DNA from 4 places in the Ferdinandcohnia sp. FSL W7-1320 genome. Region 2 is predicted to be linked to each of the others. Evidence: riboswitches for the same ligand, from Rfam matches in the RefSeq annotation. Region 2 holds a riboswitch; each other region holds the start of a gene.
What was found. A riboswitch is a leader RNA that binds a small molecule or an ion and turns the genes downstream of it on or off. The one in region 2 is predicted to bind thiamine pyrophosphate.

Region 1 (7,583 bases), 1.8 Mb from region 2:
GTCACATTATTAAATGTATTTGTATTAATCCCGTTGTCTTCTGCTGAGGAATCGATGGTATACAGGGAAGAAGATTTGAAAGGGAGAATTGGAAAAGTAATTACTTCAATCCCGATTGATGGCTTCGGCGAGGTTGTCATTGAGGGAATCAGTGGCACAATCGCTAAATCTGCTAAGAGCTTTAATAATGAACCAATTCCATATGATGAAAAGGTTCTTATTATAGATGTAAAGGAAGGCGTTGCCTACGTCCTGCCTTACCAAAATATGATGATTAAAGGGGGAAATCAACAATGACAACAGGAATTTGGATTGTAATTGGGGTAGTCGCATTTTTACTTCTTGCACTTATTGGGGTATTTGTTACAAAGTACAGAACGGCTGGTCCCGATGAAGCTCTTATTGTAACGGGTAGTTATTTAGGTGGCAAAAATGTTCATGTAGACGAATCAGGAAATCGAATCAAAATTGTCCGCGGTGGCGGTACATTTGTACTTCCTGTCTTCCAACAGGCTGAACCTTTAAGTCTCTTATCTAGTAAACTAGATGTTCAAACACCCGAAGTTTACACAGAGCAAGGTGTGCCGGTAATGGCGGATGGAACAGCAATTATTAAAATCGGTGGTTCCATATCTGAAATTGCAACAGCAGCAGAACAATTTTTAGGTAAGCGAAAAGAAGATCGAGAAAATGAAGCAAGAGAAGTATTAGAAGGTCATCTTCGTTCAATCCTCGGTTCAATGACCGTCGAAGAAATCTATAAAAATCGTGATAAGTTTTCACAAGAAGTACAACGTGTCGCATCACAGGATTTAGCGAAAATGGGTCTTATCATTGTGTCGTTTACAATTAAGGATGTTCGTGATAAGAATGGTTACTTAGATTCACTTGGTAAGCCAAGAATTGCTCAAGTAAAGCGTGACGCAGATATTGCAACAGCTGAAGCTGAAAAAGAAACACGTATTAAACGTGCAGAAGCCGAGAAAGAAGCGCAGAAGTCTGAGTTAGAGCGAGCTACTGAGGTTGCGGAAGCAGAAAAAATCAATCAATTGAAAATTGCTGAATTCCGTAGAGAGCAGGATATCGCGAAAGCACGTGCTGACCAAGCATACCACTTAGAGGAAGCGAGAGCGAAACAAGAGGTAACTGAACAGCAAATGCAAATCCAAATCATTGAAAGACAGAAGCAAATTGAACTCGAAGAAAAAGAGATCCTACGTCGTGAGAAGCAGTACGATTCAGAGGTTAAGAAGAAAGCAGATGCTGACCGTTACTCAGTTGTTCAAGCGGCAGAAGCTGAAAAAGCGAAACAGTTAGCTGAAGCAGATGCAAATAAATATCGAATTGAAGCAATGGCAAAGGCGGAAGCAGAGAAAATCCGTATTGATGGTCTTGCAAAAGCGGAAGCACAACGTGCACAAGGGGAATCTGAAGCAGATATTATCCGTTTGAAAGGTCTTGCAGAAGCAGAAGCAAAACAAAAAATTGCAGAAGCATTCGAGCAATATGGGAAAGCGGCTATCCTCGATATGGTTATTAAAATGCTTCCTCAATATGCGAAAGAAGTGGCAGCACCATTATCAAATATCGACAAAATTACAGTTGTGGATACTGGTAGTAATGGGGAAAATAGTGGAGCCAATAAGGTAACTGGTTATGCTACTAATTTGATGTCAACTCTTCAAGAGTCGTTAAAAGCATCCTCAGGTATTGATGTAAAAGAAATAATTGAAAACCTATCTGGTAAAGGTAATGTGAAAAACAGCATCGACCAGTTAACGGATGAATTAGTCCAAACTAGAAAAGCGGAGCCAACAGATAAAGAATAATATGAATCGAAAAGCAGCTTACTCAAAAGCTGCTTTTCTTTTTTGCGTTGAATTTGTAAAGTGTTATTGCGTCTAGGATATTAGAAGAAAGCGAGCAAGAGTCGGAAAGAAAGTGTGATTCGGACAAGGCTATAGGAAATCTCTAGGCATGAGTCCGAAAAATAGTGTGATTCAGACAAGGCCAGGGGAAATCTCCAAGTATGAGTCTGAAAAATGATGTGATTCAGACAACACCCGAGGAAATTTCCGGTCATGAGTCCGAATGCGGGTGTGATTCAGACAAGGTCAGAGGAAATCCCCTAGTATGAGTCTGAATAAGGGTGTGATTCGGACAAGGCCAGAGGAAATCTTCATGCATGTGTCTGAATGCGGGTGTGATTCAGACAAGGCCAGAGGAAACCTTCATGCATGAGTCTGAATAAGGGTGTGATTCGGACAAGGCTATAGGAAATCTCTAGGCATGAGTCCGAATAAGGGTGTGATTCGGACAAGGCCAGAGAAAATCCCCTAGTATGAGTCTGAATAAGGGTGTGATTCGGACAAGGCCAGAGGAAATCTCCAAGTATGAGTCTGAAAAATGGTGTGATTCAGACAACACCCGATGAAATTTCCGGTCATTAGTCCGAATGCGGGTGTGATTCAGACAAGGTCAGAGAAAATCCCCTAGTATGAGTCTGAATAAGGGTGTGATTCGGACAAGTCTATAGGAAATCTCTAGGCATGAGTCCGAATGCGGGTGTGATTCAGACAAGGTCAGAGAAAATCCCCTAGTATGAGTCTGAATAAGGGTGTGATTCAGACAAGGCAAGAGAAAATCCCCTAGTATGAGTCTGAATAAGGGTGTGATTCGGACAAGTCTATAGGAAATCTCTAGGCATGAGTCCGAAAAATGGTGTGATTCGGACAAGGCAAAAGGAAATTTCCAAGCATGAGTCCGAATGCGGGTGTGATTCAGACAAGGCCAGAGGAAACTACTAAGGATGAGTCCGAATAATGGTGTGATTTCAGACATGGCCCGAGGAAATCTCCAAGTATGAGTCTGAATAATGGTGTGATTCAGACAAGGCCGGAGGAAACAACTAAGTATGAGTCTGAATAAGGGTGTGATTCGGACAAGGCTATAGGAAATCTCTAGGCATGAGTCCGAATGCGGGTGTGATTCAGACAAGGCCAGAGGAAACCACTAAGTATGAGTCCGAATAATGGTGTGATTTCAGACATGGCCCGAGGAAATCTCCAAGGATGAGTCTGAATAATGGTGTGATTCAGACAAGGCCGGAGGAAATCCCCAGTCATGAGTCTGAATAAAGGTGTGATACAGGCAAGGGCCAATGGAAATCTCCAAGCAAGAATCCTAATTTCGCATGATTTGGGCAAGATCCGAGGATAACTCCATTTTGAGTCAAAATGGGGAATGTAATTTTCTATAGGATGGGTTAAACTGTTGAAAACGTATATAATAAATTTTTTTTAACTGAGAGTGAACTTTTTAATGACTTCATACGTATTATTAGCGAAAAATAAAAAATAACAAATTTTCTCGGGGGAGAATTCAATGCATGGATGAAAAGGAACTAATTCGCAGTGCAAAGCGTGGTGACTCACTCGCGTTTGCAATGCTTTTTAAAGAACATTATCCTTTTTTAGTTAAGTATTTAATAAAAGTTACAATGAAACCTGATATTGCTGAAGACATCGCACAAGAGGCAATGATGAAAAGCATGGAAAAAATTAATATGTATAACGGTAAAGCAAAATTCTCCTCATGGCTCATAACAATTGCTACGAACTTATACATAGACACTATCCGCAAAAAGAAACGCGAACAAAATTATCAACAGGAGCAAGCATTACGAAAAATGAAGTGGCAATTCGAGAACCATTCTGAGGATTGGAATGATGTTCTTGATGCACTGGGAAGGCTTTCAGATGAAATTCGGATTCCAATTGTTCTCAAACATTATTATGGATATTCATATGAAGAAATCGCTGATATGCTTCATATCGCCATCGGTACTGTTAAATCAAGAATACATAATGGAATTCATACAGTGAGAAAGGAGTTGAGACCTAATGAAGAAAAACAAGCTAACTCTATTAAAAAACGAACAACGACTTGAAGAGGATCCAGAAACGATTCAAGATATAAATGAAGCACTCACTAAAATAGATCATCATTACTCGGTTTTCACTCCGGACCTACAAGTATTTGAACAAATGGTAGCAACTGCACAACAAAAACAAAAGAAGAAGTTTAGACGAGAACTGACCGCATTTATTTTGATTGCATTATTCATCATGACGGCTTTAATAACGTCATTTTTCCGTCTTCCTCTTGCATTTATTGTGATTCAAGGTATTGCAACAATTAGCTTTCCAGTATATAGCTTCTTTCGTTATCGAAAAAAGGTGATTGTACATGAATACGAATGATACTCTACTTATTATGGTGGCAGTGATTGCCCTTCTTATTCAAAGCTTTTGGTTGTTTTTAGATGCTCGAAAGCGGGGGCATAATTATTGGTTTTGGGGAATATGGGGATTAATTCAATCACCGTTGCCCCTTCTTTGTTATCTTATTATTGCAAGAAAAATTTATCGACGTAAAGCAGGTAGGGAATGATGAGGAATATTGCAAAATATATTGTATTAATGATAGCCATTGTTGGACAAATCGTAGGAATTGTATTTTTGTTTATTGATATTTCAAAGGCACTAACATTCTATGCCTTTTACATGGTTGCCATTATTCTATTATTTGCCCTATTAGTATGGGAACGAAAACGTGAGAAAGAGGAGGATGACGAAAATGATTATCGTGACTACTGATTTTGTACCTGGAAAAGAAGTAAAAGAACTTAAAGGATTTGCAAGAGGAGGTACAGTTCAGTCAAAGCATATTGGTAAAGATATAATGGCTGGATTAAAAACAATTGTTGGAGGAGAGATCTCCGATTATACTGAAATGCTAGAAGAAGCCCGCCAAAAAGCAATTGGTCGAATGGTGGAAGATGCAAAAGCAAAAGGAGCAAATGCAGTAATCGGGATGCGATTACAAACCTCAGCTGTTATGCAAAATGCATCTGAAATTATTGCATATGGAACAGCAGTTTATGTAGAGTAACTAGTAAAACTTAAAAAAGCCTTGATAATTATTTCCAACATGTTATGATTGGAAATAAGAAAAATTGCATAAATAATATTATTCCACTAGGGGTGCCTTTAAATAAGGTAAATGTATTAATGGTGTTATACCTTTGAATCGTTTACCGGAAGGCTGAGATTGAGGATTGTTTTATCATAACCTTGAGACCCTTAGAACCTGATCTGGTTGATACCAGCGTAGGGAAGTGGGTAGACGGGTCTCTTTATTTTTATTTGTCTAAATCCAAACCACTTTCTTTACGTTGGTAAAGAAGGTGGTTTTTTATTTTGCAAATAACAGTAAAGGGAGGAGAATTGAACATGTTATTTTCAGAAGAAATACGTAAAGAGGCAAACGATATTTGGGAGGCAAGCTTTGACCATCCATTTGTCACAGGGATTGGAGACGGTACATTACCAATTAAATGTTTCCGTTACTATGTCATGCAGGATGCCTATTACTTAACTCATTTTGCAAAAGTGCAATCTTTAGGCGCAGCAAAGGCGGAGGACTTACATACAACAAACAGGCTTGCTATTCACGCTCAAGGAACTTACGAGGCCGAACTAGCGCTGCATAAAAGCTTTTCCGGAAGACTTGGGATTACGGAGGAAGAAAGAAAAAACTTTAAACCCGCACCGACAGCATATGCATATACATCACACTTGTATAGAGCCGCATATTCAGGTCATTTGGGTGATGTAATTGCTGCTTTATTACCATGTTATTGGCTATATTATGAAATTGGTGAAAGACTTAAAGGTTGCAAACCAGAAGAGCCGATTTATCAGGAGTGGATTGCGGCGTATGGTGGGGATTGGTTTAAAGAACTAGTTGAAGAACAGATCGATAGAGTAAATGAATTGGCAGAAAAAGCGACGCAAGAGGATCGTGACCGCATGAAGGAACATTTTATGATTAGTAGTCAATATGAATACTCCTTTTGGGAAATGGCGTACAAATTAGAGAACTGGCCAGTTCAATCAAAACTATCTGTCTGAACGAAGGAGAAGAGGAGAGGTATTAATGAGCAAAGGATTAAAACTAACTGATATTTTGGTTACGATCGTAATCGCCATTGCATTTGGAATTGTTTATATTGTTTGGGGTTCTTTATATTATGTTGTAAAGCCGATTGGGCTGCACGCCGATCAGTTAATCTATGGAATGTGGTTTATTGCAGCGACTGTTGCGTATCTTGTGATTCGTAAACCTGGTGTTGCATTACTGGCAGAAATTGCAGCTGCCTCAGGTGAATTTATTTTAGGGTCTCCATGGGGCCTAACCGTTCTGCTGTACGGTGTTGTACAGGGGCTGTTTGCTGAAGCAGTGTTTATGCTCTTTCGATATAGAAAATATAATCTTGCTGTGGTCGTCTTGGCAGCAATAGCTTCTTGTCTAGGGTCAGTAATAATGGATTTTGCGTATGGAGAAATAGGTGACTTAGCTACCTGGAATCTCATTTTGTTCCTAGTTGCTAGATTCGTAGGTTCCATCTTGTTTGCTGGTGTTTTTGCTTATTACCTAGTTAGTGCCTTGGAAATGACAGGGGTAACAAAACTTGTACGCCCACTATCCAGCAGTGATTTTGATGCACTAGATCAAAAATAAAAGGGGATCGAATATGGAATCAATTGCCTTTGTAGAATACCTACGTTTAACATTTCCTGGAGATAAGTCCTTGCTTTTTAAGGACTTATCTTGCCATATTAAAAAAGGGGAGAAAATATTAATTCTCGGGCCTTCAGGTTGTGGAAAGTCAACAATTCTTCAAGTGTTAAGCGGGATTATCCCAAACTCGATAGAATTACCAATGAAGGTAGATAAGTTACAGATCCCCAAAGCATGGGGCTATGTTTTTCAGGATCCTGATTCACAGTTTTGCATGCCTTATGTTGATGAGGAACTTGCATTTGTCTTAGAAAATTTACAAATTCCTAGGGATCAAATGGATGAACGGATAAAAAGTCTTTTAGAGCAAGTTGGATTAGATTTGGAAGATATCCACACAAACATCCAAACCTTGTCAGGAGGAATGAAACAACGTTTAGCCATAGCATCTGTATTGGCATTAGAGCCAGACGTATTATTTTTAGATGAGCCTTCATCCATGCTTGATCCAGCTGGGACACAGGAAATTTGGGAAGTGATAAGAAATGTTATGGTGGATAAAACAGTGGTCATCGTAGAGCATAAACTGGAGCACGTCCTTCCAATTGTTGATCGAATAATCCTTTTCAACGAAGCTGGAGAGATTATTGCAGATGGATCTAAAACTGAAATTTTTTCTAATTATAAAACGGTCATCAACGAACAAGGTATTTGGTATCCAGGAGTCTGGGATCACTTTGTTCAAGACTTTAAATGGATGCAATCTATTAATACAGCAGAGTTTAATCCCCCATCTATTCGACTAGAGGAATTTAAGGGATATAGACAGAAAAAGGAAAAAATATATATTAACGATGTTCAAGTTCAGGAAGGAGAGTGGATTGTGGTCAAGGGGAGAAATGGTGCTGGGAAAAGTACCCTGCTTCACTCCCTCATGCAATTCATTCAAACAAAAGGTCACTATTCATTATTTGGAGAAGTAGTTACAACCTCAAAAA
Region 2 (7,583 bases):
TCAAGAATTTGAGCAATTAGGTAGAACGTTTTATCGTCTTGTTGAAAAATCGAAACGGAAAGAAAAACCCATACTATATTTCCATTTTTATGAAAGTATCTCTTTTCCATTTCATAAGAACTTTTTTTACCTTTTATTAGTTCTTGCACAAATCTAAGATCTTCTTCTAAATCATCCGGGTGTGTAATCTGTTGAAAGGTAAGAGATAATAGTTCCTCTTCTAAATAGCCAGTAATCTTTGATAGTGCTGGATTTGTTTTTATACACTGCCCTTCTAGTGAAAACAAGGCCATGCCTATAGGTGAATAATGAAAAGCTTGTTCAAACCGATTAATAAAATGTAACATTAAATAAACTACCTCTACTATGAAATTTCTATCTTATCGTATAATACCACCAATTCCATATTATCGTTAGTTTTAATTATTTTATGCAACTTATTGACGCTTTTATTTTTAGTAGCTCAACAAAATCAAGAAATTAAAGATGATTATCGTTCTGCTTTTAGAATCCTAAATTGATTCGGGGACATGCCTGTATTCCTCTTAAACACTCGCCAAAAATGAACATGATTGGAATAACCCACTTTTCCTGCAATTTGATTCACTTTCAAGCTTGTATGTATTAAGTATCTTTTTGCTTCATTTATACGGATTGCGTTCAAGTATTCAATAAAACTGCATCCAGTGTATTTTTTAAAAAGTCTACTTATATACTGCTCATTTACATGAAAATGATAGGATAAAACACCAAGTGAAATATCGCTTGTAAAATTGTTATTAATAAATGTAATAATCTTTTCGATTTCATTTTTACCAGTGTTATCTTGTTGTCCCGAAACTTTCATCTTTTCTAAAGGACACGCATCCTCTATCAGTCTATTACTTTCAATTAATAATTGGGATAGCAAAGATCTAAGGTACATATCCCTTTCCTTTAGATTCTTTTGGTACTCCTCGAATAGCCTCATTATGATAGTGTTAATTAATTCTCTTTTATTTTGAGGAATCGATATAATGTACGGTCCATTTTCAAAGAGCTGCTTCACGATATGTTGTTCGCCTAAACTCAAGAAGCACTCCCTAAAGTTTATAACCATTCGCTCATACACTTGATTGCTTTTCTTGACCGTTTTATGGATCACATTTTTATCAATAAAAACGAGATGCTGATTCTTTACTAGGTACTCTTCCCCATTAATAATGTAAATCCGTTCCCCTTTGGATAAATAATAAATTTCGTAATCTTGGTGCAGATGATGTGTTGCCATTGACGGATGGTATCCACTAAAACGATTTATATAAAAAGGCTGTTCACGAAGAGAAACACTTATTTTTTGCACCACTATTCAACTCCTCTCCAAATGAGCCAACAAAATTCTTTATTCGTGTTCTCATTTTTCACCCGCTTAAAACTTGTACTCTAGTTATGTTCTTTTTATTACATGTTCATCTGCCCATATCCTTCATTTTTTAAGGAATCGCAACTTTACTCCTATTTAACAAACGAGGAACTAGGAAAAAGGAACCCCCTCTCCTGTGTACATGCCTAAACACCTTCGAAAATGTAAACAGAAACGTCTTCTTCTCACAAAATATGTAATGAGAAGCTTGCTAAACTAATATAGAAGTTTTTGAATTCACAAACACGAAAGGGTTTACAAGAATAATCTAATGTTTACCGTTAGACGTTGATTGGAGGTGTAATATAAAGGCTTGTTTGTATTTGGTTTGCATTGAGACTTAGTTAAAAAAATTGCAAAGGTGGTATTTTATGAAGTTTAGAAAAGCAATGGTATTGGTTATGGTTTTTTCCTTATTTGCGCCATTTTTCTTGACCGGAAATGGTACGGCTCACGCTGCAGCAATCGATTCGATTCCCAACACTATTAGGTATATGAAAGATTATGACAGTAGTTTTCTATCTGTTTCTGGTTATGCCTCAATAGGGGTGAATGACCGAAGTGAATACATTGATACACCCTATTATCGACAGGTCAAAACAGAAAGAGAGTTTTTACAGGCCATCTTGGATGCACAAGCTGGAAGTGTGAAAGTAATTGAAATCGCTAAGGACTTAAATTTTGGGTGGAAGAATCTAAATCTGAGTTCTGAGGAAACAAAGAAGTTTCGTTTCATTACGAAATATCGAGATCCTATGAACGGATTTACCAATCCAAAAATAGAAGCTTCTGGTGTTTCACAACTAAATATTGATAATGTTGATGGACTCACGATTTTTTCAAAAAAAGGAAAAACGATAAGATCTGTCGAGTTAAAATTACAACGGTCTACGAACGATATCGTCATTCGTAATCTGAACTTTGATGGCATGTGGCAATGGGATGATACAGGAAAACACAAGGAAGTAGGCTGGACTTATATTAAAATAAATGGTGCCAACAATGTATGGATTGACCATTGCAAATTTCCAATTGCAGCGGATGGATTAATTGATACAGAGAACGGTGGCTCCAACATCACCATTTCCTGGTCTGAATTCGGATTACCTGCAGATGAAAATCCCTCAACAGACACTGATATTTATCAAACGATTCAATTTATGGAAGAGAAATATGCTTCAAATGAACTGAATTCCGATAGTGTGTATTACAACATGCGAAATGAAGGTGCCACTAAAGAACAAATCATGGCCTATGCTGCGTATCACAGTAAGGTGCATTTATCAGGTTCAGGTGATAAAGACTATGTGAATTATGTGTCTAGTAGTGGCGATGAGATAAAGGATGGCAATCAAAGAATACGTTTAACACTCGCTTATAATACCTATACCAATGTTGGACAGAGAATTCCTATGATACGCCAAGGTTCTGGTCATGCGTACAACTTGTATTTGGACAATTCCTCTCATCAAGCGATTTTAGAGAATGTCTCGGCAATTGCTGAATTCGGAACAGATACACTTTCACGGGCACTAAATGCTAGAAATGGAGCCTCGATTGCAGCAGATACATCTGTATTCAATGACATTAACGAGCCAATCATTGGTGCAGAGATTCAGGGATTAGATACTAAAAATATGGACGCCCAATGGGCTGAGTTATTCCAAGCAGCTTATAATAGAAACTTAATTGTAAACTCAAAAATTACCAACCAATATGGCACGTATACAGGAAGCAGCTGGGACAATAATGGTGAAAATCTGTTTACAACAGGATTTATATGGTATGACAAATCAACAATCGGAAATTGGGCATGGTCTTCTCATATTGTTGGAAGTGAAAATATGAGTAAAATGAATCCACCTACTGATCCATTTACCTTTGAATATAACTATGACGAGAAACTCCCTTATACGTATACCGTGGTTCCTTTAGACAGCGTTGTTCCAACACTTACAAAATATGCAGGTGCAAACAAGGTAAATATGAGCCCAATTGCATGGTTAAAAACTGACTATAACTCCAACAGTAAAGGTCGATAATATAGGGGGACAGAGGTTCTTTGTCCCTCTGTCCCCATGTCCTTACAGTTTAATTGGCCACTCCTCAAGGTTTTCAGCCATATCCCAGAACATATACTCAAACAAACTGGTTTTGACGACGATTTCTTCAAGTACAGCTAAATCTCGTTCCGGTTTTTCGCTTGCGATTTCATTGATTAGCGTCTTACAATCTTCCGCCAAGGCAGTAAACTCATCGGATGAATACATTTTCACCCATTCACCATAAAATTCATGTTCAACAGCTCCATGCCATATTACGAGCTCTTTTCCAATAAAGTTATAGCTCCAAGCACAAGCAAGGACTGCTGCGACAACATTATCTACACCACCGAGCTGCGCCACATTCAACATGTAACTTGTGTAAGAAGTTGTAGTTGATGAAGGCTTTGTTGCCTCAAGCTCTTCAGCTGATATTCCAAATTTTGCGGCATATTGGCGGTGAAGATCCATTTCCATCTCTAATGTCCCATGCAAAAGGTTTGCAAATATGGACATCGTTTTTAAATCTGGAGCTTTTGCACTCCCTAATGCAAATAGACGGCAATATTCAATCAGGTACACATAATCCTGCTTCATATAATGCTTAAACTTATCCTTATCCAACCAACCCTCGCCAATCCCTTTCACAAATGGATGCTCCAAATACGAATTCCAGATAGGCTCCACTCGATTCCATAAACGATCTGTAAAAAGACTACTCACTTTCTTGTCCCCTCTCTCCATTTGACCTTGGGGAGATAAAAAAACAAAAACCCATCACTAGTTTGCTAGGAATGGGTTAGGCAATATAAAATCGTTCAGTCTAAACATAACGTGCCAACTCCACTTCCCTACGCTAGTGTTACCTAGATCAGGTTCAAAGGGTCGATATTTCTTCTATCTCTCAGCACAAAAATGCTCCCCTAGTCGAATTGTTAGATTATTAAGTTACTAGATACTAGTTAATCATAGTGGCTATGAAAAGGCAACTATTCATGTCCATTGTCCCGCTTGAGTGATTGTCCTACTCAGAGCTTCCTGCAATTAAAACAATCATTTCATATACTTTGCAACCAACGCGTAGCATCTTTCCCTAGTTAGACTTGCTTTGGTAGCAACATATTCTAAGGTTTCCGTCGAGCCACCTTTATATTTCAGTGATGATTCTTTTGCAGTTTCATCTCTATATTTAATCCAATTCCGCTGTTCTTCTCGTAATTGATCCATCTGTTCAGAATCAAGCTGTTCATTCAATACACCATAAATTTCGTTCAATTTCTGATCCCACTTTTTATACCTTGCCGCCTCTTGTTCTTCTAATTCTGCCATTGTTGTTGTATCTTCGGGGTTTCTATCTGCTTCTTCCATTTCATTTAATTCTTTGAGATATGTATCCTTCATACCTTGGTTTATTTCTTTGTTGTCACTAGACTTCGATGACTCTTCATTTTCATTCGTTGATGGTTCTTTAGATGTCACATCTTTGTTTTTAATCTGAGTATGTTCAGGACTCTCAGATTTAACTATTTCACCTGGCTCCTCATCGGTAGCCGGTTTTTCCTCTGTTTTTAGATCGGTGCTAGTTTCTGATTCTTCATTTTCTGGTTTAGCATTTGCCTCATCCGTTGAATTACTACATGCAACCAACGAGAATAATGCTATGATAATTATTACAATTTGTAAACGCTGTTTATTTTTCATTACACTGCCTCCTCTACCAAACTAGTATATCATAAAATTTTCCAGTAACATTTAAGGAAGTTCAAATTCTTTTTTAAGCAATCCTCACCTAATGCAAACAAAAAACACTCACATTTGTAAGTGTTCGATCGACTATATTGTGTTACCTTTTTTCTTAGCATCTGCATCCAAACCAGCACCAATGGCAATACCCATGCTCATACCAAACGATATACCTAACGCAAAGTTGTCAATTATTGTTAATCCAAACACTACACCTAAACTCATACCAATGGACATATATAATGATAGATAAAATCCTTCTGATACCAACTTATGCTTCTTCTGAAGATGTGAAACAATTCCTTGAATGACTTGTTTATGCTGTTTACATTCTTGCTCAATACTATCTATTTTTGCTTCTAACCCCATAAAATGTTTCTTTAAATCAACTAGATGTTCTCGACATTCCTCACAATTCGTCGATAAAGAATCCAGCTTTTCAACCACTCTTTCACATTTATTTAAATCAAGTTTTTTTGCTTGTTCTTTACTTATGTTACTCCTTAGCTTCCTTAAATTTGTTTTTATATCGTCTACAAGATTTTTCAATACACCACCGCCTAATGAAATCTTAATTTGGCAAAGGATCGTTTTTTCTTATACCTTATATACGAATAAAACTCGATTTAGTTTCATTTTTCCATCCACTTTTTACCACTCCTGTTAAAACCGATACAAAAAAAGGAGAGGATTAACAATAATCCTCCCGGTTCCTTTTTTTTAAACTACTCCATATATTAATGAACATTACTCACGAAATTAAGATTAATCAACCATATTGGCGAATGGCCTCTTTCTATGTATTTTTTTAAAACCCTTAATCAGTTGATTTTTTACATCATTAGGATCCTCAACGGTTAGTTCCTTCCAACAAACAATCAAATGATTAATATCCTCTATTTGCCAAATAACCCTACCACCGTAGTGGCTTGCATTTTTCCCACTACCAAATTTTAACAACTGTTTTATTCTTGAATTCAAAGTTGCAGAGCTTTTTCCACCACCGGCTTTCCCGATATAGATTACTTTCGTATTCTTTATCCAACTTTCATTTAATTTTTCTACTGGAACATTCGGATCTTTCCCTTTAAAATAACCACCCGTACCTTCTGTTAAAAACTCTGGTGAATCATCAGGGGTATAAAGCACCATATAAACCCCTTTATTATGTGGAACGATAGAGTGATTTTGCATCAATTCAGTAACCGGAATATAACCTTCGAAGCCATAATCTTTAATTGATTTAAAATTATTATAATCCATAACATCACCTCATTAAATGAGTATGAGTGCAACTTACTTTTATTCAATCTAATTGTATAGAAACAGGATCATTATCCACCTTGGCTACTGATGCGTCCTTTCGTTATTCATTTAAAAAAGGCACATGAACCCTTAAGTATACAGGGTTTAGGCACCTCTTCTTTTCTTTAAATATACTTAGCTGTTATTGATCGTTCACAATTTTTTAGTCCTCCAGGTGGCCCTTCATATAAAATTTCTCCACCACCTGTACCTCCATCTGGACCTAAATCAATAATCCAATCACTATTTCGTATGACGTCTAGGTTATGTTCTATGACAATAACTGTATTACCCTTTTCAACTAATTTTTCGATAATCGCTAGAATATTGGAAACATCGGACAGATGCAGTCCGGTTGTCGGTTCATCTAAAATATAGATATTCCCCTTTTTATTTATCTCTTTTGCGAGCTTCAGTCGTTGACTCTCTCCACCAGATAATGTGTTTAGTGGTTGGCCTAAAGACAAATATCCAAGTCCAACAGTCGCCATACTTGTCAATTGGCGCTTGATATCTTTGGCTTCAAAAAACTCCACAGCTTCTGCTACAGACATATCCATAACCTCTACAATATTTTTTCCTTTGTACAGGTATTGAAGGACCTCCTGTTTGTAACGATCTCCGTGACATTCACTGCATTCCATTTCCATTTTATCCATGAAGGATAAGTTAAGCTCTACCGTTCCTGTTCCACCACATGTTTCACAAGCACCTTTTGAATTATAGCTGAATAATCCACTCTCCACATTGTTCGCTTCTGAAAATGCTTTTCGAATCGAATTCATAATACCGGAGAAGGTTGCCGGATTGGATCGTATGTTACCATGAACCTGGCTTTGGTCTATACGAATGGAATCTGGAAAATCCTTTGCAAAAACCTCGTTTACAAGCGTACTTTTACCAGAACCCGCTACCCCCGTAACAACAGTAAAAACTCCGATTGGCACGCGAATGCTCACATTTTTCAAATTGTGGAGGCTACTTTTTTTACTTTCCAAAAACTCATTAACAGGTCTGGGATTTGTTTTAATTTCCATTTTCTTGTTTAAAAACTGAGCAGTAAGTGTATCAGAAGATAATAACCCCTGATA
Region 3 (7,583 bases), 690 kb from region 2:
AAGGGAAGTACGGAAAATGAGCAACGAGATTAAAACACAAGTTACAAATGATTACAAGGATAGTGAAGGGTATAAAGTAATTGAAGTCAACCTCAACAATCCAACAGAAAACCTATTTGCAGTCGTAACACCTATTAAAATGCAATAAGTAACGAATTTAAAATACTATCTTTTCGTACGTATACTTACATAGAAAAGATAGTATTTTTTATTTTGTAAGAATAGGAGCATCGAGTACAATGAGGATACCAAATCTTTTAAAGGAGCAATACAATGGAGGATTTAAACCATCTCGTTACATTATTCGAAGAACATAGTAATCCCGCTAATGCGTTACCGATGCAAAAATATATGAAAAACCATTTTCCGTTTCTCGGAATAAAAACACCTTTAAGGAGACAATTAACACGTAATTTTTATAATGAAACAGGAATATTAAAAAAGGATTTAAATCTTGAACTTGTTACACAGTTGTGGAAAAAGGATGAACGGGAATACCAATATGCTGCACAGGATTATTTAGTTAGATCTATAAAAAAAGTCAATAGTAGCCATTTAACTTTTATCGAAGAGCTCATTACTACAAAATCTTGGTGGGATACTGTCGATGTTCTTTCACCACATATAGTTGGAAATATTGCTAAAGTAACACCTAGTATGATAGAGGAAACAATTGAAGGCTGGGCATTTGGTGAGCATTTATGGCTTACACGTTCATCAATTCTTTTCCAGTTAAAATATAAGGAAGAAACAAATGAAAACATCCTGTACAAATACATAAAAGCCAATGCAACAAGTAAAGAATTTTTCATCCAAAAAGCAATTGGCTGGGCTTTGCGCGAATACTCAAAGACAAACCCAGATTCAGTCCGTCAATTTATAAATGAAACACCATTGCAAAAGCTAAGTGTTAGAGAAGGTAGTAAATATATTTAAGGCCAGGAATCTCCCGGCCTTTACTTAATTACTCCTAAAATGGTATATTTACCAGATTTAAACTGGAATGTGATTTCATATGTTTCACCTTTGCTAAATTGAGCGCAAAAATCCTCGACCTCTTTTTTATCTTCGCTATAAAACTGATACACGCTGTATGGATCACTTACATTACAACTGTATTTTCCATCACCATTTTTTTTGGCCGATACGGAAACTTCCTGAACGATTATGGAGGTTTCTTTCTCATAGGAGGGGCGAAGATTACCAGAACCCATGGTCACTATAATAATGAATAATCCTATTAAACTTATAATAAACGCCTTTTTCTTTTCCATTTTTACAAAAAACATAAAAATACCGCAACCAATCGCTCCAATTCCTACTGCAAATAGAGCGATCATTAAATAAAATAACATCCCAGCACTCCTTTCTATAAATTGAATATTCAGACTGTTATCCATATTATACCATATAATGAATCTTAGAATCTTGAATTCATCAAATACCTTTACATTTTTGCAAGTACATACTATCCTTATAGAAAGAATATTCGTAACTACTAGGGGTGCCCGATTGGGCTGAGAGAAAAGCGTGCGTTTTTTAACCCTTTGGACCTGATCCGGATTATACCGGCGGAGGAAAGTAGAGTGGAAAATGTCCATTTTTTCTTGATACCTTAAACCAGGTCCATTTATGTGGAACTGGTTTTTTGCGTTTTTCTTATTTTCTATTTGAGGAGGCTACTAGAATGAAACTACAAAATCAGGTTATTCTCGTTACCGGTGGTGCACGAGGATTAGGAAAGGAAATCGTAAAAGCTTTATCGAATGAAGGGGCAAAGGTAGTAATCAACTATTTTCATAGTGAAGCAAAAGCTCGTTCTCTACAAGAAGAAATCGGTGAAAATGCGATCTCCATTCAAGCTGATGTGAGAAATCGTGAACAAGTACAGAATCTATTTGTTGAAGCGAAAAAATATTTTGATCAACCTATAACAACCGTTGTAAATAATGCCTTAATCAATTTTCGTTTTGACCCAGTCGCAAGAAAGAACGCCGAAACTATTTCTTGGGAGGATTTTCACGCACAGCTCGAAGGAGCAATAAAAGGAGCTTTACATACAACACAAGCAGCACTTCCAGACATGAAAGAGCTTGGCTTTGGACGTATTGTAACAATTGGCACGAATCTCTTTCAAAATCCTGTTGTTGCTTACCATGATTACAACACTAGCAAAGCAGCTCTTTTAGGATTCACTCGGAACATGGCAAAAGACCTTGGTCCATATGGAATAAACGTAAATATGATTTCTGGGGGATTACTTCAAACAACGGATGCAAGTTCGGCAACGTCTGAAGAGGTTTTCCAATTGATAAAGGAATCTACGCCACTACAAAAAGTAACAACACCGGAAGATGTAGCAAACGCAGTTCTTTTCTTTGCATCACCTTGGAGTAAAGGGGTAACGGGTCAAAACCTTATTGTTGACGGCGGTTTGGTAATGAATTAAATCGGTAATGGGGGATTCATCTTGAGTAAAACACTAAAAATGACACTCACAGCAATGCTTGTCGCTATCGGAACAGTTACAAGTCATTTATTTGCAATTCCAATAGGTTTCACAAAAGTATTTCCTATGCAGCATTTTATTAATGTCTTGTCGGCGGTTATCTTAGGTCCAGCATACGCCGTGCTTCAAGCTTTTTCTGTATCTTTACTTCGAAACATGCTTGGGACTGGCTCTTTATTTGCCTTTCCAGGAAGTATGATAGGAGCTTTTTTAGCAGCAATCCTTTATACAAAAACTAAGAAAGCGTCAATGGCAATGACAGGTGAAATTATTGGAACAGGGATCTTAGGGGCAATTGCTTGTTATCCAATTGCCACGCTTATTCTTGGACAGGATGCAGCCATTTTTGGCTTCATACCATCGTTTATTTTCAGCTCCATTGTGGGATCTATTTTTGGATTTATCATTGTTGGAATCGTATTAAAAAACCCCGCGTTCAATAAATATCTAGAACGAAACTTCTAAGAAACTTGAGGAGACTAAACTTGTATGTGTTGTAGTTCAGACTACGTAGAAAAAAACCATTACATGCATACGAATGAATTACAAGTAAATAACTAACAAAAAAGGTAGAAATTTCAATTTAGATTAAAAATGTAGTAGATTTCCATTTGTGTATTGTTTTTAAGCGAAAAAGTGATAAAAGCATGCGTAAAGTTGAAATGCGTATGCTTTTATATAATTTAGCAATATAAAGTCATACGTAAATTCCAAAATAAGGTAGAGTTGATTTCAATTAAGATTAAGACTGTAATAAATATCCATTTGTGTATCATTTTTTAAGCGAAAAAGCGATAAAAGCATACGTAAAATTGAAATGCGTATGCTTTTATATAATTTAGCAATATAAAGTCATACGTAAATTCCAAAATAAGGTAGATTCGATCTCAATTAAGATTAAGACTGTAATAAATATCCATTTGTGTATCATTTTTTAAGCGAAAAAGCGATAAAAGCATACGTAAAATTGAAATGCGTATGCTTTTAGATAGTTTAGCAATATAAAGTCATGCGTAAATTCCAAAAAAAGGTAGAATTGATTTCAATTATGATTAAAAATGTAAGAAATATCCATTCGTGTATTATTTTTAAGCGAAAAAGTGATAAAAGCATACGTAGAGTTGAAATGCGTATGCTTTTATTTAGTTTACCAATTTAAATCATGCGTAAATTCCAAAATAAGGTAGAATTGATTTCCAAAACGAATGTTTCTCCACCACAATAACCGAACTATCTGCATGTTAATTTAATCTTTTTTAAAATATCAAACCACCAATGATATATAACACAATGGCAATTACTCCTCCTATTGCTGAAACCTTTAATTTATATTGTGCATAATCCACTAGTTCTAAATCTAGTATTGAGGCCGTGGTTATCGTTGTGTCACCAAGTGGTGAAGTCAAAGCTCCAAATGCTCCGCTCGCAAAAACAGCTCCGACGGTTAGTGGGATGGAGGCACCAGTCGAAAGGGCCAAAGCAATTCCAAGCGGCATAAATAACCCCCATGTTCCCCAAGAGGAACCAATAAAGTACCCAACAACTGACCCAATTAGAAAAATCGTCGCAGGTGTTAAAAACCCTGGTAAAAATGAGCCTAAAGTGGAACTAATAAATTCAGAAAATCCTAGTTCCTCAGCCGATAAGGTAAGAGCCCATATAAGAATGAGAAGGGTAATCGCCTGCATCATTTGGTTTCCACCATCGTAAAAATGATACATTATTTCATGTAATTTCTGCTTTCGGATTACATAAAACACAAAAGTGAAAATTAGTGTGATAAATACAGCAAGCAGCATGACAAAGGTTGCATCGGCCATTGAAAAAGCCTCAAAGACCGATTGAGCACCAAGTGATCTACCGTTTTCCCATAGCAGATAGAGAGACAATCCTAGAAGTAAAAACACTGGGACAATTAAATGCCAAGGTTGTGCCTTTACAAGAGAAAGTTCTTTCTTAATTCCAATTCGGTGAAATTCATGATCATGTTCTTCCTCATCTGCATGCTGGTGGGATTTATCACTTTTTTTAGATGGCCAAAATGTTTGAATGATTCCAATAAGGAGCATCACAATCGCATAAAAATTAAACAAAATACTTAATAAAAATACTTGGTAGGCAGACATCCCTAAATCAAGACCTTTAATGCCACCTTCGACAAGTGAAACCATAAATCCAACAAACGCAGTCGCAACCGGTAATAGAACAATAACCGATTCGGTTGAAATATCTAATGTCATGCCGACCTTTTGTTTTGATAGGTTCATTTTTTTTATGAGTTGTTTTATGATAGGTCCAATCATCATGATCCGAAACATTGGCATCATAAAGGTAAAAGGGAGAGTGAGCCATATTAATCCTAGCAGGCCACGTTCAGTCTTAATTTTCTCACCAATCCATTCCGTAAATCCTTTGATACCCCCAGCAATATTCATCATCCCAACTAAACCACCAAAAACATATAAAAAGCTTACGATTTTGATATTAGTTGGATCAGATAGAGTCGTCACAATATATGTAATTGATTGCTGGGTTCCACCTAATACATCAGATGTAACAAGGATTGCCCCAATCAATAATCCTAGAACTAGTCCCGGTAAAATATCCTTTAACCAAATCGCCATTCCAATTACAATTAAAAAAGGAATAAGTGAGATCCATGAATGTTCCAAACCATAATCCTCCAATATCGAAAATGTTCATTTGGTTAGTATGACCAATTTAGGAGGGGAGTATTTCAGTACACAGGAATACTTAGGGAGGTAGTAGGTAATGGATGTAGATATCAGAAGGCCAAAAATTGAAGACAAGGATGAACTTCACCGTTTTTTCAAGGATGTCATTATGGACACATTTAGTAAAGAAGGGATAGCTCATTTAACAAAGGATATAGTCGAGGAAATCGAAACAAAAAAGAGTTATTTACAATCTGATTTTACAAGTGCAGGCAAGAACCGATATTTTCTACTTGCCACCTATGAAAACACAATTGTTGGAACCATCGAGTATGGTACTGTGAGTCGTTTAATCTGCAAAACGCATCATGCCTATTGTGATCTAGTTGAAGTTGGAACTGTTTTCGTACATCCGAACTATCAAAAACAAGGCATCGGTACAAGGTTATTGCAATCAATATTTACAATTTTAAGGGATAGAAAAATAGAAGAGTTTTGTTTAGATAGTGGATACAAAAATGCACAAAAATATTGGAAGAACAAATTTGGTAAGCCGGATGTTATTTTAAAGGATTACTGGGGTAAAAATTTTGATCATATGATATGGAAAATACAGGTGCCGAAAAATTAGGAGTATACACAATTTGGAATGAAATAGTATACTCCTTGAAAATTTAACTAGTGATATAAAAATACTGTCACATTTTCGTTTTCATCAATTGTTCCAAGAAGAATTTCATTTAATGTTACATTTTTGTAGGTGGCTGAAATTTTTTGTATCAGCCAATCTTCATTTTTACCAATTTTATTTAGCTCGTTATAGTCAATCTTTTTCTCCTTAATTACAGTCCTAGGATATTGGAATGGTTGAATAGGTTTGTTATAGGTACTCGGAGTTAGCGGTTGGTGTTCACTCTTTAAGAAGATAGAAAAAGAACCACCCGGCTCCCAAAACGCAAGTGCAACCTTTTGAACATCTTCCGTACTCTTCATTCTTAATTCTGATAAAAGTACATCAATTGAAATCCTTGCTTTGTTTAAATTTTTATAAAGTATATTTCCATTCTCAATCAGTAGGATAGGTGAGGGGATAAACAACTTTCGAATCTTATTAGAACGTAAACTTAATAAAATACCAATCAAATATAAGACCAAAATTACAGTCATTGTAATCATGGAACCCTTTAAACCTAATCCCTCATCTGATAATGGATGAGCAATAATATTTCCAATTAGTAAGACGATAACAAAGTCGAGAAGCCCAACCTGAGAAATCGTTCGTTGCCCCATCATTCTAGCTATCACGATAAAGAACGCAAAGCCAACAATAGCTCTGAGAATCCATTCAACAGCAGTGAGATGCTCTTGTGAAGCAAAAAAGTGCATAATTCCTCCACCTTAACCTTAATTTTCTAATTAGTTTGTACTAAGTACATTACAACTATTAGCAATAAAAAACACTTTCTATCTCAGGGGAATAGAAAGTGTTTTTATATGCTCTAGAATAATCCTACCAATTGTTGAACGGATAAAATTGCGAACAGAATCAAACATGCAACAAATACAATGTTGGATAGTAAATTATTTCTATATTCTTTTTCAACACGCTTGGAGTTAAGTAACCACATTAAACTTATCGATAAAAATGGCATGAACAGAGCTCCAAGGGCACCGTATAAAATAATTAGTTGAACAGGCTTACCAAAGAATAAAAGAAGCATTGGCGGGAAGGTTAACCAAGCTAAATACGCACGGTAGGCTTTGTCTTTTTCAGTAACTGCTCGATTATGTTCTTTTTTCATCAGTCGTACAAAATCTGCAAATAGATAAGGAACCCCATTCCAAACCCCTAAAAGAGAAGAAAATGCCGCAGCCCAAAATCCAATTAAGAAGAGCCACGTGAATTCGCTACCAAATTTATCCCCAATCATTTCCGATAATTGATACAACCCTTGCTCTCCCTGGATTTCAATTCCACTACCAAAAAGGAACTGACTTCCTACTATTAATAGAGAAAGAGTGAACAGCGCAGTCATAAAATAGGCTGCCTTTGCATCCAACCTCATCATCGGAATCCACTCTTTTCCTTTCCAGCCTTTTTCTCTTAACCAATAACCATACGAAGCCATCGTGATTGTTCCGCCAACACCTCCAATTAGTCCGAGTGTTAGCATAAAAGAACCTTTGGGAACAGTTGGGACAAACCCGTTTAATAAATCACCAAGGCTAGGGAGGAATAACATTGCAGAACCAACTACAGAAACAAACATTAGACCAATTAGAATCATCATTACTTTTTCAAATAGGAGATAACGACCACTCCAAATGAGGAGGAATCCTACGATAGCGTGAATAACAGCCCATGCCCAAAACGGAAGTACAGGAAACATCGCACTCAT
Region 4 (7,583 bases), 470 kb from region 2:
AAAAGAAGCAATTCCTGTAATGCTAACCACAATAATCATAGGTGCAGAGAAAATTCCAGCTTGTACCGCGGCTTGACCAATTACTAAGGCACCTACGATACTAACTGCAGAACCAATTTGCTTGGGTAATCGCAGACCAGCCTCCCGTAATGCTTCAAAGGCAAGCTCCATCAAAAAAGCCTCTACAATGGCTGGAAAGGGCACTCCTTCCCTTGCGGAAGCAATGCTCAGCATCAGATTGATCGGAAGCATTTCTTGATGAAAGCTCGTAATCGCAACATAGATAGAAGGGAGGAAGATAGCCACTCCTAAAAATATAAAACGAATGATTCGAATAAATGTTCCTATCCAAAAACGTTCATAATAATCTTCTTGGGATTGAAATAAGCTAAAAAAACTAATTGGCGCTATTAAGGAAAAAGGGGTACCGTCAATCATTAATACCGCTCTGCCCTCTAGTAAATTGGCAGAAACAACATCCGGTCGTTCCGTATATAAAACTTGTGGAAATGGTGAAAAAGGATGATCTTCAATAAATTGCTCGATATATCCGCTTTCTAAAACTCCATCAATATCAATCCGATTTAGGCGATTTTCCATTTCCTGAATTAAGTTCTGGTCAGCTAGTCCCTCGATATATGAAATGACTACTTTTGTTTTTGTATATTTACCAACATATAGTGGCTTCATTTTGAGGGAAGGATCTTTGATAATCCGTCGAACTAACGATGTATTTACTCCTATGGACTCAGTGAAACCTTCCCTGGGTCCACGGATTCCTTTCTCAGCTGATGGTTCTTCAATGGAACGCTTTTCATACTTTACAATTCCTAAAGAATAGGCCTCTTTAAGACCATCTAGCAGTAAGAGTGGGTTGCCATTGGCAATTGCATCACTACAGGCTGAATACGTATCTATCTTTTTTATATTCGAAATCGGAATCGTGTTTTTTAAAGAATGAATGAAATCTTTCTCAATAATTTCTGTCATTTTCAATAAATTTTCAAGTACAAGTTCATCAAGCTTTTGTAGATCACTTAATCCTTCTATATAAACAACAGCGGCCTTCTTATTGCCAATCGCAAATGAATGAAAAACGACATCTGAACTATCTTTATAAAGTGAGGAAAAAAACAGGACATTCTCATCAAGGCTATTTGATAATGAAACATTCACAGATTGACTTTTCTCTGGAGCTTCTTTACCTTTCGTCCCTTTTTCTTGAGGAAGTCTTCTCATGCGAAACACCTTTTTTCCTCCTCTAACCCAGTATTAATACTTACATTGCCTAAATTGGTAATAAAATATGCATATAGGAAATTGTTTCAAGTTATTGAGAAGGGAAATTGTACCAATTTGTAGAATTATTCGGAGAGAGTTAAACGTTGATATTAGAGGTTTTCTTTAAAGAGGTGGATGTGTTGAAAAAATATCTAGGTTTGATTTCATTGATTTTAATAAGTCTTTTTATCGTTCTAGGTTTTGTAATCCCACAAGCAATAGAACCTTTACCTTAATCATTAGACTTATTGTTGTTGTTAAGCCTGTTAATAGGGTCATTTATAACTGCGATATTAAGTGAAAAAGGACGTTTGAAAATTATTAATGTCGCTTTTTCGTTAGTGGGTATGTTTGCTTTACTAATTATCATTATTTTCACAATTAGTATGATGTTGTTTGGGAACTTTGGGACTTAGGTTTATTTTAAATTATCCATCATAGTTTTAACTTGTTTATCGATGGATGGTGAGGGAGAAATTATTATTAAAATCATAATGATGAAGAACATTGAATATTATGTTACTATCACTAAAATTCGTTCGTGAAAAGGAGGTGACGAGTAACGGGGTACAAATTTACATCAAAAAAGAAATGGATTAGACAAGCGATAAATTCAATTTTATACGTACTCATTATCATTTTTTTAAGTATATATTATTATATAATCTTTGATGCAGCTAATTTTACAAATCCAATCATATTTATTATTTTAATTTCTTCCATTTTGATTGCGATACTTAGAGCAAAATACTATTTTACATTAAATAAAAAAGACTATCTTATTCTTGAAGGTGGAAGCGTATCAATATACAGAGGATCTCTTTTTCGAAGAAAACAAATTCTATTTAGTCAAGTAGAGGTAGTTGTTCAAGTTAGTGATGTCATTCTATTTATTATGAACAATGGGAAGGAAGAACAAATTTATACTGATTTAATATCAGATGAGGATCAAGTAGAGTTGATAAAAAACCTAAAGTCCATATTTGATTCTAAGGCAGTTGGGTTTTAACGTCATCTTTAAGGATTTTGGGTTTGAAAAAAACCCCATTGTATTACCGTTATCTAACAGATTTAGATAGACATGTGTTAAGCCATTCTATATATGAGCGTTAAAATTTTTAACGTTTCTATAAAGAGGGGGTTAATACATGAGGAAACCTGTCAAAACTATTTTAGGTGCAGCATTATTAGTTGTCGGACTTGCAGGATGTCAAGGTAACGATAATAACTTTGATACCAAAAATAATGGGGATGTCAAAATATTGAATCAAAGAAACGATAATGGGCATGGTTTCAATCAAAACGACAGATTTGACAATAACAATGGCCGTAGTAACATCATGAATGACCGTAACCAAGATTGTAATGATGACCTCTATTATGGTCAAAGTGGTACTGGTACTACTAGTATTGGGACAGGAACTACTGGTACCGGTGGTGCTGGTGCGATGGGAACTGGAACAGCAGGCAGTGGTGCTGGAACAGGCGCTGGTGTTAATGGAGGTCCTGGTGCAGGTACTACTGGATATGATGGTTGTCGAGACGGAACTGGACTAGGGTCAAATAATCGCTAAACAAGAACATTTCTATTGGAGTTGCAACAATATTCATGAACGTGGATATTCCAATGGCCTGCCTTTAAGCATGCTTATGGGGTCAGGCCATTGGTTTTCAGTAATTGTTAAGATCCTACCAACCCTGTTAAAGGGCTACTCGCTACTGCGTAATCTTTTTCCTCAATGCGTCCGGCCTCATAGCCTAGTCTTCCTGCTTCTAACGCAAGTTTGACAGCGAGTGCCATTTTTACTGGATCCTTTGCACCTGAAACAGCCGTATTTAACAGAACACCATCTCCTCCAAGTTCCATTGCATGAGCAACATCCTTTGGTGAACCAATTCCCGCATCAATAATGACCGGAACTTGAGATTGCTCAATAATAAATTTTAGATTTAACGGGTTAATAATTCCTTTACCTGAACCAATTGGACTTGCCCCCGGCATAATCGCATGTACACCGAGATCCTCTAATCGCTTAGCTAGCACTACATCATCTGACGTATACGGCAACACAATGAAACCTTCATTGAGAAGCATTTCCGATGCCTTCAACGTTTCGATTGGGTCTGGTAAAAGGGACCTGTCATCTCCTATAACCTCAACCTTAATCATGTCACACAATCCAGATGCTTTAGCTAGTTTCGCTATTCGAACCGCTTCCTCAGCAGTTTTAGCTCCTGCTGTATTTGGAAGAAGTGTATATTTCGTTAAGTCCAATTGCTCTAAAAAATTGGGCTGACTTTCTTCAAAAATGTTCATTCTTCTCACAGCAAACGTTAAAATTTCAGCATCTGAAACCTCAACAGCTTGCTTTTGAATTTCAAAAGATGGATATTTTCCTGTTCCTAATAAAAGTCTAGAATGGAATGTACGATTTGCTATTGTTAACATGATTATCCTCCTCCTACAAATTGGACGATTTCAATAATATCGCCATTTTTAAGTCTCATCGCTTTATAGTCATCTTTTTGAATAATATCCTCATTAATCTCTACAATCGCGATCCGATTTTCCAAGTTATAATGAGTCAAAAGCTTATCCACTGAATTTACTTCTTCAGGAAGTTCAACCTGCTCTCCGTTAAGTCTAATCTTCATGTTCTCACCTCCCTAAATCAACGTTTTTTGTCTTCGATCAATACGAAAAGCATCGATCCATTCCTGTTTTACCTCTTTATTTAAAATTAGGTCACGTATCATTTTCCCAGTTGCGGGGGCAAGGAGAATCCCATTTCGAAAATGGCCACAGGCAATCAAAATTTGTTCCTCCTCAGGGTGTCTGCCGATAAATGGATGCCCATCAAATGTGGTAGGTCTCAAACCAGATGTAAACCCTTCAATCTTCCAGTTAGCAGAGGAGGGGAGCATCATTTTCGCTTTATTAATTAAACTCTCAACACTATCAAGGTTGATCGATTCACTCCAGTCATCTGGAATCATCGTTGCCCCGATCACGAGTTTCCCGTTATTTCTTGGCACGATATAAGATTTGTCATGAAACAACGTGTGTTGTAAAAGAGGCTTCTCGTGCTGAACAATGATACTTTCTCCTTTTACAGATGACAGTTGTTCAGAGATTCCTAGATTCTGAAAAAGGTGATTACTATAGACACCAGTTGCAATTACGATGTACTTTGCTTGGACATTGCCTTTTGCAGTCTTCATATTGTAGTTGTTTCCATGTTTTTCGACTCCATAGACGTGGCAGCTATCAAAAATAGAAGCACCAAGTACTTGGGCGCTTTTTGCAAAAGCCTCACAGGTACTAGTCGGAATGACGTTCACATCATCTTTGATATAGGCAGCTCCTAAAACGTCATTGCTAATCCCGGGTTCCATACATTGGACTTCTTGCCGGCTCAACTCTTTTACAGTAGGTTGCTTTAAAAGTGAATGGAGGTCTTGCATTTCATTTTCAGTGAGTGCTAGCTTTATAATACCGCCATTTCGATATCCAATATCAATCCCACTTAAATCAAAAAGTTCATCTTTTAATCGTATGTACTCAAATTGACTCGACCTTGCAAAAGGGAAGAAGAGGGAGAAATCACCATCACTTTCTGAATGAGCACCTAGCATGCCAGCAGCAGCCTTGGTTGTTTTCGCACCAATTTGTCCTCCATCAAATAGAGCAACATCCATTTGTGCAGTGGCTAAATAATAAGCAATGGAGCAACCAATAATTCCACCACCAATTACAACTACTTCGTACCTATTTTTCATGGTGAATCGCCTCACTGAATGTTTTTGTGATGGAATAAGGTTCATCTGTCGCAAAAATACTGGACATGATTGCCACACCATCCGGCCCAACTGCTTGGATTGATGGTAATGTTTCTAACGTAATGCCACCAATTGCATAAACAGGGATGCTTAGTTCTTTTTTCATTTGTAATATAGGCTCAACGCCGTTTGGGGCTAGACCTTGTTTGCTATTGGTTTCAAAGCAATGGCCATATAGGATGTAATCGGCTCCATCTGTCTCCACTTCTTTTGCTTTTTCAAAGGAATGAACACTGCAACCCACTTTTATTTGCGGGTAACATTTTTTCACCATCTTTACAGGGAGGCCATGTTCAGGTAAATGGACAGTAGGTATATCCATACATAGTGCAACATCTAGGCGGTCATTGATGATGATTTTCTCTTTCTTCATACCGTTGTTAAGTAAATATTCGATTAAGGACACTATTTCTAGAACAGATTTTGATTTCTCTCGAATCTGCACGAAATCAATTACATCTTTAATCGCAATAATTTTTTCAGCAACAGCTTTTACAGATTGTCGATCATCGGTCACAGCAATTAATTTCATTGAACTACTCCTTTTCGTCTAACAACTTGCAGCGTAAAAAAGGAATATAACGGCTAAAGCACAACAAAAAACCACTCTCCAAAGTAGGAAAGTGGTTGTTATGTATACACATAAAAAACGATTGCCTTAACCACATCCCTACGCAGGTACAAGCCTGTTCAGGTAATGAGGGTTTCAAAGTAAACTACTTTTTTCTCAGCTCTTATCAAGAGTTCCCCTAGTGAAAATACAAAACTATTAACTTATAACCTAAAATTACCACAATTCCGTCCAATTGAAAAGGCATAAGTTTCCAAGGGGTCAGAGGGACAGGTCCCTGATATGAACGAAACTGTCAAGTTCCCCTCGAATCCCTAATTATAATTGCCGTTTTTTGGCGCACTTAAGAAGAGAAGCATTTTTGGCTTCTTTTCTTTTTTATAAATGTTTGAGACATTTTATGTCTAGGGATTTCCCTTCTCAGCTTACTGACTACTCCTCAATCTATGGATTGCCTGTCAAGTGCTCTCCTTGACTGGTAATCCATAGATTGAGACACTTTTTTAAGCTGAGAATTAAATTCCTCCTTTATTCAGAAGTTAAGAACACGGCACGAAGGCAAAAGTCTAAGCTTCGGTAAGCACTCTGATATTCGTGGATTCTCACATTTTATCTTTCCGTATAAAGGATCTACCACCAACTCGTCACGTGCGTTAGCCTATTTAGACATAGCACAAAGGGACCACGTGGATTATCCTTTCCGGTGTTATACTTTGCCTTCGAGCCCTACTCTTAAAATCACATAATTTAACTGCAGTTTTTTATAAACGAATTTTTATAATAGATTAAGATTCAATTAAAACTCTAGAGTTTGTTTCTATTTCCTGCGTGACTGCCCAGATAAACCCAGCTAGTTCTCTTGCCACTGCCGTTACGACTTTCCCACTTTCTTTACCCCTTGATAATAATCGGAAATACTTTTTATGAAGACGATTTTGAGCTTTCCATGATATAGCTTGAACAACGGCCGACTGACCTTCTTGTCTTCTTTTTAATTCTCCTTTTACTGCAGGTTGATATCGATAACTCCAGGCTGCTTCTATCAGAAGACGGCGAACGTGTTTATTCCCTGTTTTCGTAATCTTACCTTGTCTTCGACTCTCACCACTAGAATATTCGCTTGGGATAAGACCTACATATGACATGAATTGTTTAGCCGAGGTAAATCTTTTAAAGGACCCAATCTCTGCCACTAAACTTGTGGCTGTAATAGTTGCCACACCTCTAAGCGATTGAAGTGCTTGAATTACAGGAGCGTGTAAACCTTCGGTTGCTTGGATATCTATTTCTTTCTCTAACCGTTTTATCCGTTGTTCGATCTCTTGAAGTTGATAGTAATATTCTTGAAATACAATTCTAGACGTAGAACGAGTAAATTCTAACTTGTTTAACCATTCCCGATACTTAAGGGTCCATTTACGAACATCAGTAGGAGGCTTAATATTGTGTCTTAATAAAAACTTAGTGAGTCGGTGTTTTGCCCTTAACTCATCCTCTTTGGCATCTTCGCGAGCACGAACTAAATCTCGAAGAGCTTCATCGTCTTCAGTTGGTACATAAATGGATGTTAATTCACCAGCACGGAATAATTGAGCAAGCCTAACCGCATCCCTTCGGTCTGTTTTAATCCGTTCTCCTGGCTTAGACGGGATTAGTGACGGTGCGATTACAAAACACTCAATGCCTAAACTTAAGAAAAAACGGTACAATGGGTAACCTGTTGGGCCGGCTTCATAACAAACTTTTATTTGTTTTTTATCTCCTAATTTCTTAACTAACTTTTTAATAGCTTCTAAGGAATGTGGGATCATTCCATAATATCTAGGTGCTTCTCTTCCTTCTTCAGCAATCGCAACAGAAATTTTTTCCTTTGAAACGTCTAAACCTACGT

Region 1: linked by a shared signal. The riboswitch ahead of tenA (thiaminase II) and the one ahead of tenA (thiaminase II) in region 2 are both predicted to bind thiamine pyrophosphate.
Region 3: linked by a shared signal. The riboswitch ahead of NST91_RS14515 (3-oxoacyl-ACP reductase) and the one ahead of tenA (thiaminase II) in region 2 are both predicted to bind thiamine pyrophosphate.
Region 4: linked by a shared signal. The riboswitch ahead of NST91_RS13535 (thiamine phosphate synthase) and the one ahead of tenA (thiaminase II) in region 2 are both predicted to bind thiamine pyrophosphate.

Annotation. Positions count from the first base shown of each region.
Region 1 covers NZ_JBBPAM010000001.1:4,050,837-4,058,419, reverse strand. Annotated here, with positions in the region: gene NST91_RS19920 (NfeD family membrane protein) at 1-297, shown strand, start outside; gene floT (flotillin lipid rafts scaffold protein FloT) at 294-1,829, shown strand; gene sigY (RNA polymerase sigma factor SigY) at 3,389-3,949, shown strand; gene NST91_RS19905 (YxlC family protein) at 3,903-4,262, shown strand; gene NST91_RS19900 (sigmaY antisigma factor component) at 4,249-4,452, shown strand; gene NST91_RS19895 (hypothetical protein) at 4,449-4,658, shown strand; gene NST91_RS19890 (heavy metal-binding domain-containing protein) at 4,639-4,953, shown strand; TPP riboswitch at 5,032-5,195, shown strand; gene tenA (thiaminase II) at 5,295-5,975, shown strand; gene NST91_RS19880 (ECF transporter S component) at 6,001-6,585, shown strand; gene NST91_RS19875 (ABC transporter ATP-binding protein) at 6,599-7,583, shown strand, end outside.
Region 2 covers NZ_JBBPAM010000001.1:2,223,371-2,230,953, reverse strand. Annotated here, with positions in the region: gene NST91_RS11245 (PAS domain S-box protein) at 1-347, opposite strand, end outside; gene NST91_RS11240 (AraC family transcriptional regulator) at 491-1,342, opposite strand; gene NST91_RS11235 (pectate lyase family protein) at 1,774-3,444, shown strand; gene tenA (thiaminase II) at 3,487-4,167, opposite strand; TPP riboswitch at 4,276-4,379, opposite strand; gene NST91_RS11225 (lysozyme inhibitor LprI family protein) at 4,498-5,145, opposite strand; gene NST91_RS11220 (glycine zipper domain-containing protein) at 5,278-5,736, opposite strand; gene NST91_RS11215 (hypothetical protein) at 5,953-6,450, opposite strand; gene NST91_RS11210 (ATP-binding cassette domain-containing protein) at 6,618-7,583, opposite strand, start outside.
Region 3 covers NZ_JBBPAM010000001.1:2,911,231-2,918,813, forward strand. Annotated here, with positions in the region: gene NST91_RS14500 (hypothetical protein) at 17-148, shown strand; gene NST91_RS14505 (DNA alkylation repair protein) at 274-936, shown strand; gene NST91_RS14510 (hypothetical protein) at 957-1,355, opposite strand; TPP riboswitch at 1,491-1,597, shown strand; gene NST91_RS14515 (3-oxoacyl-ACP reductase) at 1,688-2,449, shown strand; gene thiW (energy coupling factor transporter S component ThiW) at 2,471-2,974, shown strand; gene NST91_RS14525 (Na+/H+ antiporter NhaC family protein) at 3,766-5,181, opposite strand; gene NST91_RS14530 (GNAT family N-acetyltransferase) at 5,282-5,815, shown strand; gene NST91_RS14535 (DUF421 domain-containing protein) at 5,863-6,570, opposite strand; gene NST91_RS14540 (Nramp family divalent metal transporter) at 6,684-7,583, opposite strand, start outside.
Region 4 covers NZ_JBBPAM010000001.1:2,697,479-2,705,061, forward strand. Annotated here, with positions in the region: gene NST91_RS13505 (spore germination protein) at 1-1,239, opposite strand, end outside; gene NST91_RS13510 (hypothetical protein) at 2,006-2,290, shown strand; gene NST91_RS13515 (hypothetical protein) at 2,430-2,855, shown strand; gene NST91_RS13520 (thiazole synthase) at 2,963-3,730, opposite strand; gene thiS (sulfur carrier protein ThiS) at 3,733-3,936, opposite strand; gene thiO (glycine oxidase ThiO) at 3,949-5,061, opposite strand; gene NST91_RS13535 (thiamine phosphate synthase) at 5,051-5,653, opposite strand; TPP riboswitch at 5,772-5,882, opposite strand; gene NST91_RS13540 (IS110 family RNA-guided transposase) at 6,478-7,583, opposite strand, start outside.